Minwuia thermotolerans: one gene and its partner. The protein of the gene in region 1 interacts with the protein of each later gene in a pairwise test. Links are inferred from orthologs where the notes say so. Each region holds a gene or a part of one and is shown on either strand. Other genes may lie near its edges.

The links.
Region 2: the proteins of CWC60_RS21085 (region 1) and CWC60_RS13170 interact in binary tests that used the Escherichia coli proteins (3 or more experiments, as listed by UniProt). The link is inferred for Minwuia thermotolerans from one-to-one orthologs.

What each region holds. Positions count from the first base shown.
Region 1 is NZ_PIGG01000074.1:21,694-24,998, reverse strand. Bases 25-3,020 are described here. They hold CWC60_RS21085 (TetR/AcrR family transcriptional regulator), read left to right. Parts: upstream 25-1,238; coding sequence 1,239-1,802; downstream 1,803-3,020. Other genes in these bases: CWC60_RS21075 (M14 family metallopeptidase), read left to right, coding at 2,777-3,020; CWC60_RS21080 (EamA family transporter), read left to right, coding at 1,792-2,688; CWC60_RS21090 (tautomerase family protein), read right to left, coding at 634-1,059; CWC60_RS21095 (DMT family transporter), read left to right, coding at 25-613. Also shown: more of CWC60_RS21095, read left to right, coding at 1-24; more of CWC60_RS21075, read left to right, coding at 3,021-3,305. UniProt on the Escherichia coli protein: Involved in response to both electrophiles and reactive chlorine species (RCS). Represses the transcription of the nemRA-gloA operon by binding to the NemR box.
Region 2 is NZ_PIGG01000040.1:80,002-83,173, forward strand. The notes cover bases 125-2,987. They hold CWC60_RS13170 (3-deoxy-manno-octulosonate cytidylyltransferase), read left to right. Parts: upstream 125-1,109; coding sequence 1,110-1,865; downstream 1,866-2,987. Other genes in these bases: CWC60_RS13160 (inositol monophosphatase family protein), read right to left, coding at 125-254; CWC60_RS13165 (c-type cytochrome), read right to left, coding at 276-962; CWC60_RS13175 (LLM class F420-dependent oxidoreductase), read left to right, coding at 1,928-2,851; CWC60_RS13180 (AMP-binding protein), read right to left, coding at 2,921-2,987. Also shown: more of CWC60_RS13160, read right to left, coding at 1-124; more of CWC60_RS13180, read right to left, coding at 2,988-3,172. UniProt on the Escherichia coli protein: Activates KDO (a required 8-carbon sugar) for incorporation into bacterial lipopolysaccharide in Gram-negative bacteria.

The DNA of each region.
Region 1 (3,305 bases):
GGTGACCCACGGCGCCGTGATCGGCCCGGCCACGCTGACCCTGGCGACCACGCTGCTGGCGGTGGTCTTCGCGGGCGAGCGGCCGGGTGCCCGGCGGATTGCAGGTCTGGCGCTGATCACCGCCGGCATCGGTCTCGTCGGAGCCGGCGCGCTCCGCACCGACCTGACCGGGCTCATATTGCTGGGCGATCTCTGTTTCATCGCCGCCAATACGTGCTTCGCGGTCTTTGCCATCCTGCTCCGGCTCTGGGCCGTGCCGGCGTTGAAGGGCGCGGCGGTGGTGACGGTCCTGTCGGCGGCGATGATGCTGCCGGTCTATCTCCTGCTGGCCGACGCGGACCGCCTTGCCGCCATCGGCTGGGACCAGTTCGCGCTGCAGTGGCTGGGCCAGGGCGTCTTCGCCGGCTGCATCGCGACGGCAGCCTTCATGGCCTGCGTGGCGCGGCTGGGGCCTTCGCGGGCCGCCGTGTTTCCTTCGGCGGTGCCGGCGGCCGGCGTCCTGCTCGGCGCGCCGCTGCTGGGCGAGTTCCCGTCCGCGGTCCAGTGGGGCGGCGTCGCCGTCACCACCGCCGGCCTCGTGCTCGCCATCGGCTTGCTGGACCGCCGGCAGTGATGCGCCGCCGCGGCCGGGCGTCAGGCGCCGGTCGGCGGGCTGGGCCGGTTCTCCCGCTTCCAGCGCCGGTCATCCTCGGTATCCGGCTTCGGCGGCCGGTAGCCCTGGATCGACCAGAAATCGAAAGGCGTCTCGTCGATGTGGAACTCCCAGTCCAGCCCGCGGTCACGGATGAAGGGCGCCAGCGCCTCTTCGCAGCGGCCGATCCACCAGGTGCGCAGCTCCTCCGTCGGCAGGCTTCGCGCAATATGGTCGACCCAGATGCGGACGAAGTTGTCGCGCGGCTCGCCGCCGATGAAGAAGCTGTCCGGACCGACTGCCTGAAACACCACGCCGACATAGAATTCCGGCAGGCGGTCATATGTGGCGGTGATGCGGCGGGCCAGCTCCTGGCGGTCCTCGGCGGTGAAGGCGTCCTCGGGGTGGTAGATCTTCCAGAGCGGCATCGGGCTTCTCCTGCGGCTGCGGGCGGCGGCTTCATGCCGTCGTCATTTTGATGATATACATCATTAATAATGCAAAAATGGCCCGCGGCAAGCCGCAGGCAGCGCTTTTCCTCCGACCGCCGACGGGTTATTGATGATAAACGTCCGCAATACACGGATTGTTGCGCAGGAGGAACGTCATGCGGATCAGCCGCGAGGAGGCGCAGAGAAACCGGGAGCGGATACGGAAGGTCTCGGGCGAGCTGTTCCGGGAACGCGGCTTCGACGGCGTCGCCGTCAGCGACCTGATGAAGGCCGCAGGCCTGACCCATGGCGGCTTCTACAACCATTTCCCCTCCAAGTCGGCGCTGGCGGCGGCGGCGCTGGAGGACGCCTTCCGCCGCATGGCCGCCGAACGCGCCGGCGCGCGCAGCCTGGACGAACTGCTCCGGGGCTATCTCGCGCGCGAGGCCCGCGAGGCCCCCGCCCGCGCCTGTCCCGCCCCGTCGCTGGCCGCGGAGACGGCGCGCGGGGCGCCGGAGGTGCGGCAGGCCTTCGCCGAGGGTCTGGAAGAGCTGATCGGCACGGTGGAACGGCTGCTCCCGGAGAACGGCGACGGGGAGGAACGCCGCCGCCGCGCCGCCGGGATCGTCGCCCGGATGGCCGGCGCGATGATGCTGTCGCGCGCCGTGCCCGACGAGCATCCGCTGGCCGACGAGCTGCTCGCGGCCGGCTGGCCGGAAGGGCGTGGCGATGGAGGGTGAGCGCCTGACCGGACCGCCACCTGGCGCCCTGCGCTCGCCGGCGGAAGCGGCGATCCCGCTGCTGTTTCTCAGCGCTGCGCTGATCTCGCAATATGCCGGCGCGGCCTTCGCCAAGACCCTGTTCCCGCTGGTCGGCGCCGACGGCGTCACCGCGCTCCGCATCGGCCTCTCGGCGCTGTTCCTGGCCCTGATCTGGCGGCCCTGGCGGGCCCGGCTCGACCGCCGCGCCATCCGCTCGGTCGCCGCCTATGGCGTGATGCTGGGGGCGATGAACTTCTCCATCTACCGCGCCATGGAGCTGATCCCGATCGGCATCGCCGTCGCCATCGAGGTCACGGGGCCGCTGGTCGTGGCGCTCGCGGGCTGCCGGCGTATCGTCGACCTGCTCTGGGTCGCGCTGGCGGTCACGGGCCTCACGATCCTGCTGCCGATCGAGACCGGGCCGGGCGCGCTCGACCCTGTCGGCATCGCCTGGGCGGGCGCCGCGGCCGGCTGCTGGGCGCTCTACATCGTCTTCGGCAAGCGCGCCTCGGTGCTGCCGGCCGGGCAGGCGGTGACCTGGGGCATGCTGGCGGCCGCGCTGTTCGTCGCGCCCATCGGCGCGGTCAATGCCGGCGCCGTCCTGCTGGATGCGGAGATCCTGGCGATCGGCGCGGCGGTGGCCGTGCTCTCCAGCGTCGTGCCCTACCTGCTGGAGATGCTGACGCTGCGGCGCGTGTCGGGCAGCGTCTTCGGCCTCGTGATCAGCGGCGCGCCGGCGGTCGCCGCGCTGGTCGGCTTCGTGCTGCTGGACGAGCGGCTGGACTGGACGCAATGGACCGCCATCGGCTGCATCGTCTCAGCCTCCGCCGGCAGCACCTTCGGTGGGCGAAAGGAAACCGTCTGACCCCTTGCAGGCCCGGCGAGATCGCTCACATTCCCGCAATGTGCGCCGTGCTAGTCTCCGCCGTCACCCGAGCCCCGAGGACAGCCCCATGGACATCGCCCGTCATTTCGCCGCTGACTACGCCGATGCGCGCGCGAAGTTCCGCGCCGCCGCAGAGGCCGCCGGCGCCCGGCTGGAGCGCCACGTCAACCCCGCGGCCAGCCCCGCCGGCGTCGAACTGACGACCGATGTGGCGGTGCTGGGCGATCCGGCGGCGGAGAAGATGCTGCTGACCTTTTCCGGCACGCACGGGGCGGAAGGCTTCTGCGGCTCGGGGGTGCAGACCGCCTGGCTCGCCGAGGGCCTCTGGCGGGAGGTTCCCGCCGACACGGCGCAGGTCCATGTGCACGCCATCAACCCCTACGGCTTCGCCGCGCTGTCCCGGACGACCGAGGACAATATCGACCTCAACCGCAATTTCGTCGATCACGCCGACCCGCCGGCCAACCCGCGCTATCGCGAGGTGCAGCCGATCCTCTGCCCCGAAAGCTGGGACGACAGCACGCTGGCCCGCATCAGGGCCGGCGTTGACGACTACGTCGCGCGCGAGGGCTTCTGGACGTTCCGGGAGGCGGCGA
Region 2 (3,172 bases), on another replicon or contig:
TCCAGGTGCCAGACCCACTTTGCATCGGGGTTCTCGGCGCCGAACTCCTCGCCGACGATGCCGTGGTCGGGAAAACGCTCGCCGATCAGGCCGCGCATGACGCGCTCCGCGCCGCGGTCAGCCTCGGTGACCGGGCTCTCGTCCGCCTTGGAGACGATCTCGATGGGCTGGCGGAAGAGCGGCCGGATGAAATCGCCGGCGCGATCGGCCAGTTCGCCCGCGAAGTCCGCGAAGGTCTGGAGGTCGCCGGTCATCGCGCTGTCCGGCGTCCCGACCTATTCGCTGGTCGCGGCCTCGCCGTTCTCGGTCTGCTCCGCGGCGTTGTCGGCCGGCTGATCCGCGGCAGGCGCGGCGCCGTCATTGGCGGGCTGCCGGGCGTCGCCATCCTCCGACGCCGGGGCGGCCTCGCCTTCGGTGGCGGCAGGCGCCTCGGGCTCGGGCAGCGCGGCGTCGGCGTCCCCGAAGGAGCGGATGTAGAGCAGCAGGTCGGCGCGGTCCTCGGCGTCCTTGATGCCGGCGAAGGCCATCTTGGTGCCCTGGGCGTAGCCGCGCGGGTTGGCGATGAAGGCGTCGAGCTTCTCGAAGGTCCATTCGCCTTCCATGTCGGACAGGACGGGCGAATAGGCGAAGCCGCCATGGGAGGCGATGTCGTTGTGCAGCACGCCGAACAGGTTCGGGCCGACCTTGTTCGGCCCGCCCTCCTCGATCGTGTGGCACGCCTTGCACTTGTTGAAGTCGCTGGCGCCGGCGGAGGCGTCGGCATTGGCGAGCAGGACGGCCAGCGAAGGCGCCTCTTCCTCGGCCGGGGCCGCGCCGTCCTCGGCGATTTCGGGCACCGGATAGGCAACCTCACCGTGGCTGCCGGGATGGACCAGGATGTGCGAGACCTCGGTAATCACGAATCCAATCAGGACGGTCAGCAATACCGCGCCCGCGATCTTGTTGAACTGCATGCTGTCCATTGCCGCGTCCCTTCCGGTTAGCCATGGCTGACTTGGCGGAATCCCCCTCGCCACCTCGCGCAAGGTGATAGCCTCTGGCCCCGCCCCTGAATGATGCGGTCTAACGCCGCATCGCGCCCTTTGGTAGAGCCGTCCAGAAGAACATTCATGAATCCCGTGGTCCTGATCCCCGCCCGCATGGCCTCCAGCCGCCTGCCGGGCAAGCCGCTCGCCGAGATTGCCGGCCTGCCGATGATCGTGCAGGTCTGGAAACGCGGCATGGAGGCCGACATCGGCCCCGTCCTGGTCGCCGCCGCCGAGGCGGAGATCGTGGAAGCGGTACGCGATGCCGGCGGCGAGGCGGTGCTGACCGATCCGGGCCATCCATCGGGCTCCGACCGCATCTTCGAGGCGCTGTGCCGCGCGGACCCGGACGGCCGCCATGATTCGGTGGTCAACCTGCAGGGCGACCTGCCGGCCCTGGACCCGGCGACGATCCGCGCCGCGCTGAAGCCCCTGGAAGCGGACCCCTCGGTCGACATCGGCACGCTGGTGGCCGAGATCCACGACCCGGCGGAGCTGGACGACCCCAATGCGGTCAAGGTCGTCACCGCCTTTGCCGACGGCGCCCGAACCGCACGGGCGCTGTGGTTTACCCGGCTGCGCGCACCCGGCGGGGAGGGCCCGCACTGGCACCATATCGGCCTCTACGCCTATCGCCGGGCAGCGCTGGAGCGCTTCGTGAAGCTGCCGCCCAGCCCGCTGGAGAAGCGCGAGAAGCTGGAGCAGTTGCGCGCGCTGGAGCATGGCATGCGCATCGACGCTGCCCGCGTCGACACGATCCCGCTGGGCGTCGACACACCCGAGGACCTGGAGAAGACGCGCCGGCTGTTCGCCGAACGCGGCGGGCCAGCGCCCAAGTAATTGGACACCCCGCCCCTTCGCTGGTCTAATTTCCCGACAGGGCCAGCAAGGGAGGAGCGGCCATGAAGTTCGGCATTTCGCTTCCGGTCCGCGGCGACGACGCCAATCCGGAGACCTTCGACCGTGTCGCCGACAAGGCGGAAGCGGCGGGACTCGACGCGCTCTGGGCCAGCGACCATCTGGTCATGGCGCCGCCGAACAAGTCGAAATATCCCGGCACGCCCGACGGCAGCCTGCCGCCGGCATGGAAGCGTTACTACTATCAGCCCTTCAGCGTGCTGAACTACCTGGCCGGCCGCACGCGCAATGTCCGCCTGGGCACCAGCGTGCTGATCCTGCCCATGCGCAACCCGCTGGAGGTCGCCGCCCAGGTGGCGGAGCTGGACCGGGTCAGCCGGGGCCGGGCCAACTTCGGCGTCGGCGTCGGCTGGTTCGAGGACGAGTACGACGCGCTGGGCTATCCGTTCCGCAAACGCGGCAAGCGCGCCAATGACGGCCTCGCCATCTGCCGCAAGCTCTGGACGGGCGAGCCGGCGGCGCACGAGAGCGAGTTCTACAGCTTTTCCGGCTGCGTGGTCGGCCCGACGCCCGTGCAGAAGCCGCATCCGCCGATCTACATTGGCGGCCACTCGCCGGGCGCGCTGAAGCGGGTGGCGAAGTACGGCGACGTCTGGCACCCGTTCCGGGTCACCGACGCCCAGGTGAAGGAGCTGCGCGGCGACCTGGCGAAGGCGCTGGAGGCGGAGGGGCGGTCCATCGACGACCTGCCGATCTGTCCCAAGGTGCCCCTGGTCTTCCAGGAGGAACGGACCCAGGACGGGCAATTACCGACCCAGGGACGGCCGCAGGATATCCTCGACGCGCTGCGCCGCTACGAGGACGCCGGCGCGACCGAGTTCTGCTTCGACATCGTGCCCGAAACGCCGGAGAACGCCGAAGTGATCATCGACCGCATCATGGACGAGATCCGGCCGAAATTCGCCTGACGGGCACGGCCCGGCGGCCTGCCGACCGCGCGGGCCTTCATGCCGAAGAGAACCCGCCGCGCCGGGCGATCACGACAACTGCTGACGCAGCTTGTACTTCAGGATCTTGCCGCCGACGGTGGTGGGGAACGCGTCGACGGCGACGATGCGCTTCGGCGTCTCGAAGCCGGCCAGACGCTCCCGGGCGAACGCGATGAGTTCCTTCTCGTCCAGTTGTTTTCCCTTCGCCGCGATGATGCAGGCCGTGACGGCCTCCCCCCAGCGGTCGTCCGGCAGGCCGATCACGGCGGCGCGTTCCACCGCCGGATGCTGCTGCAGCAC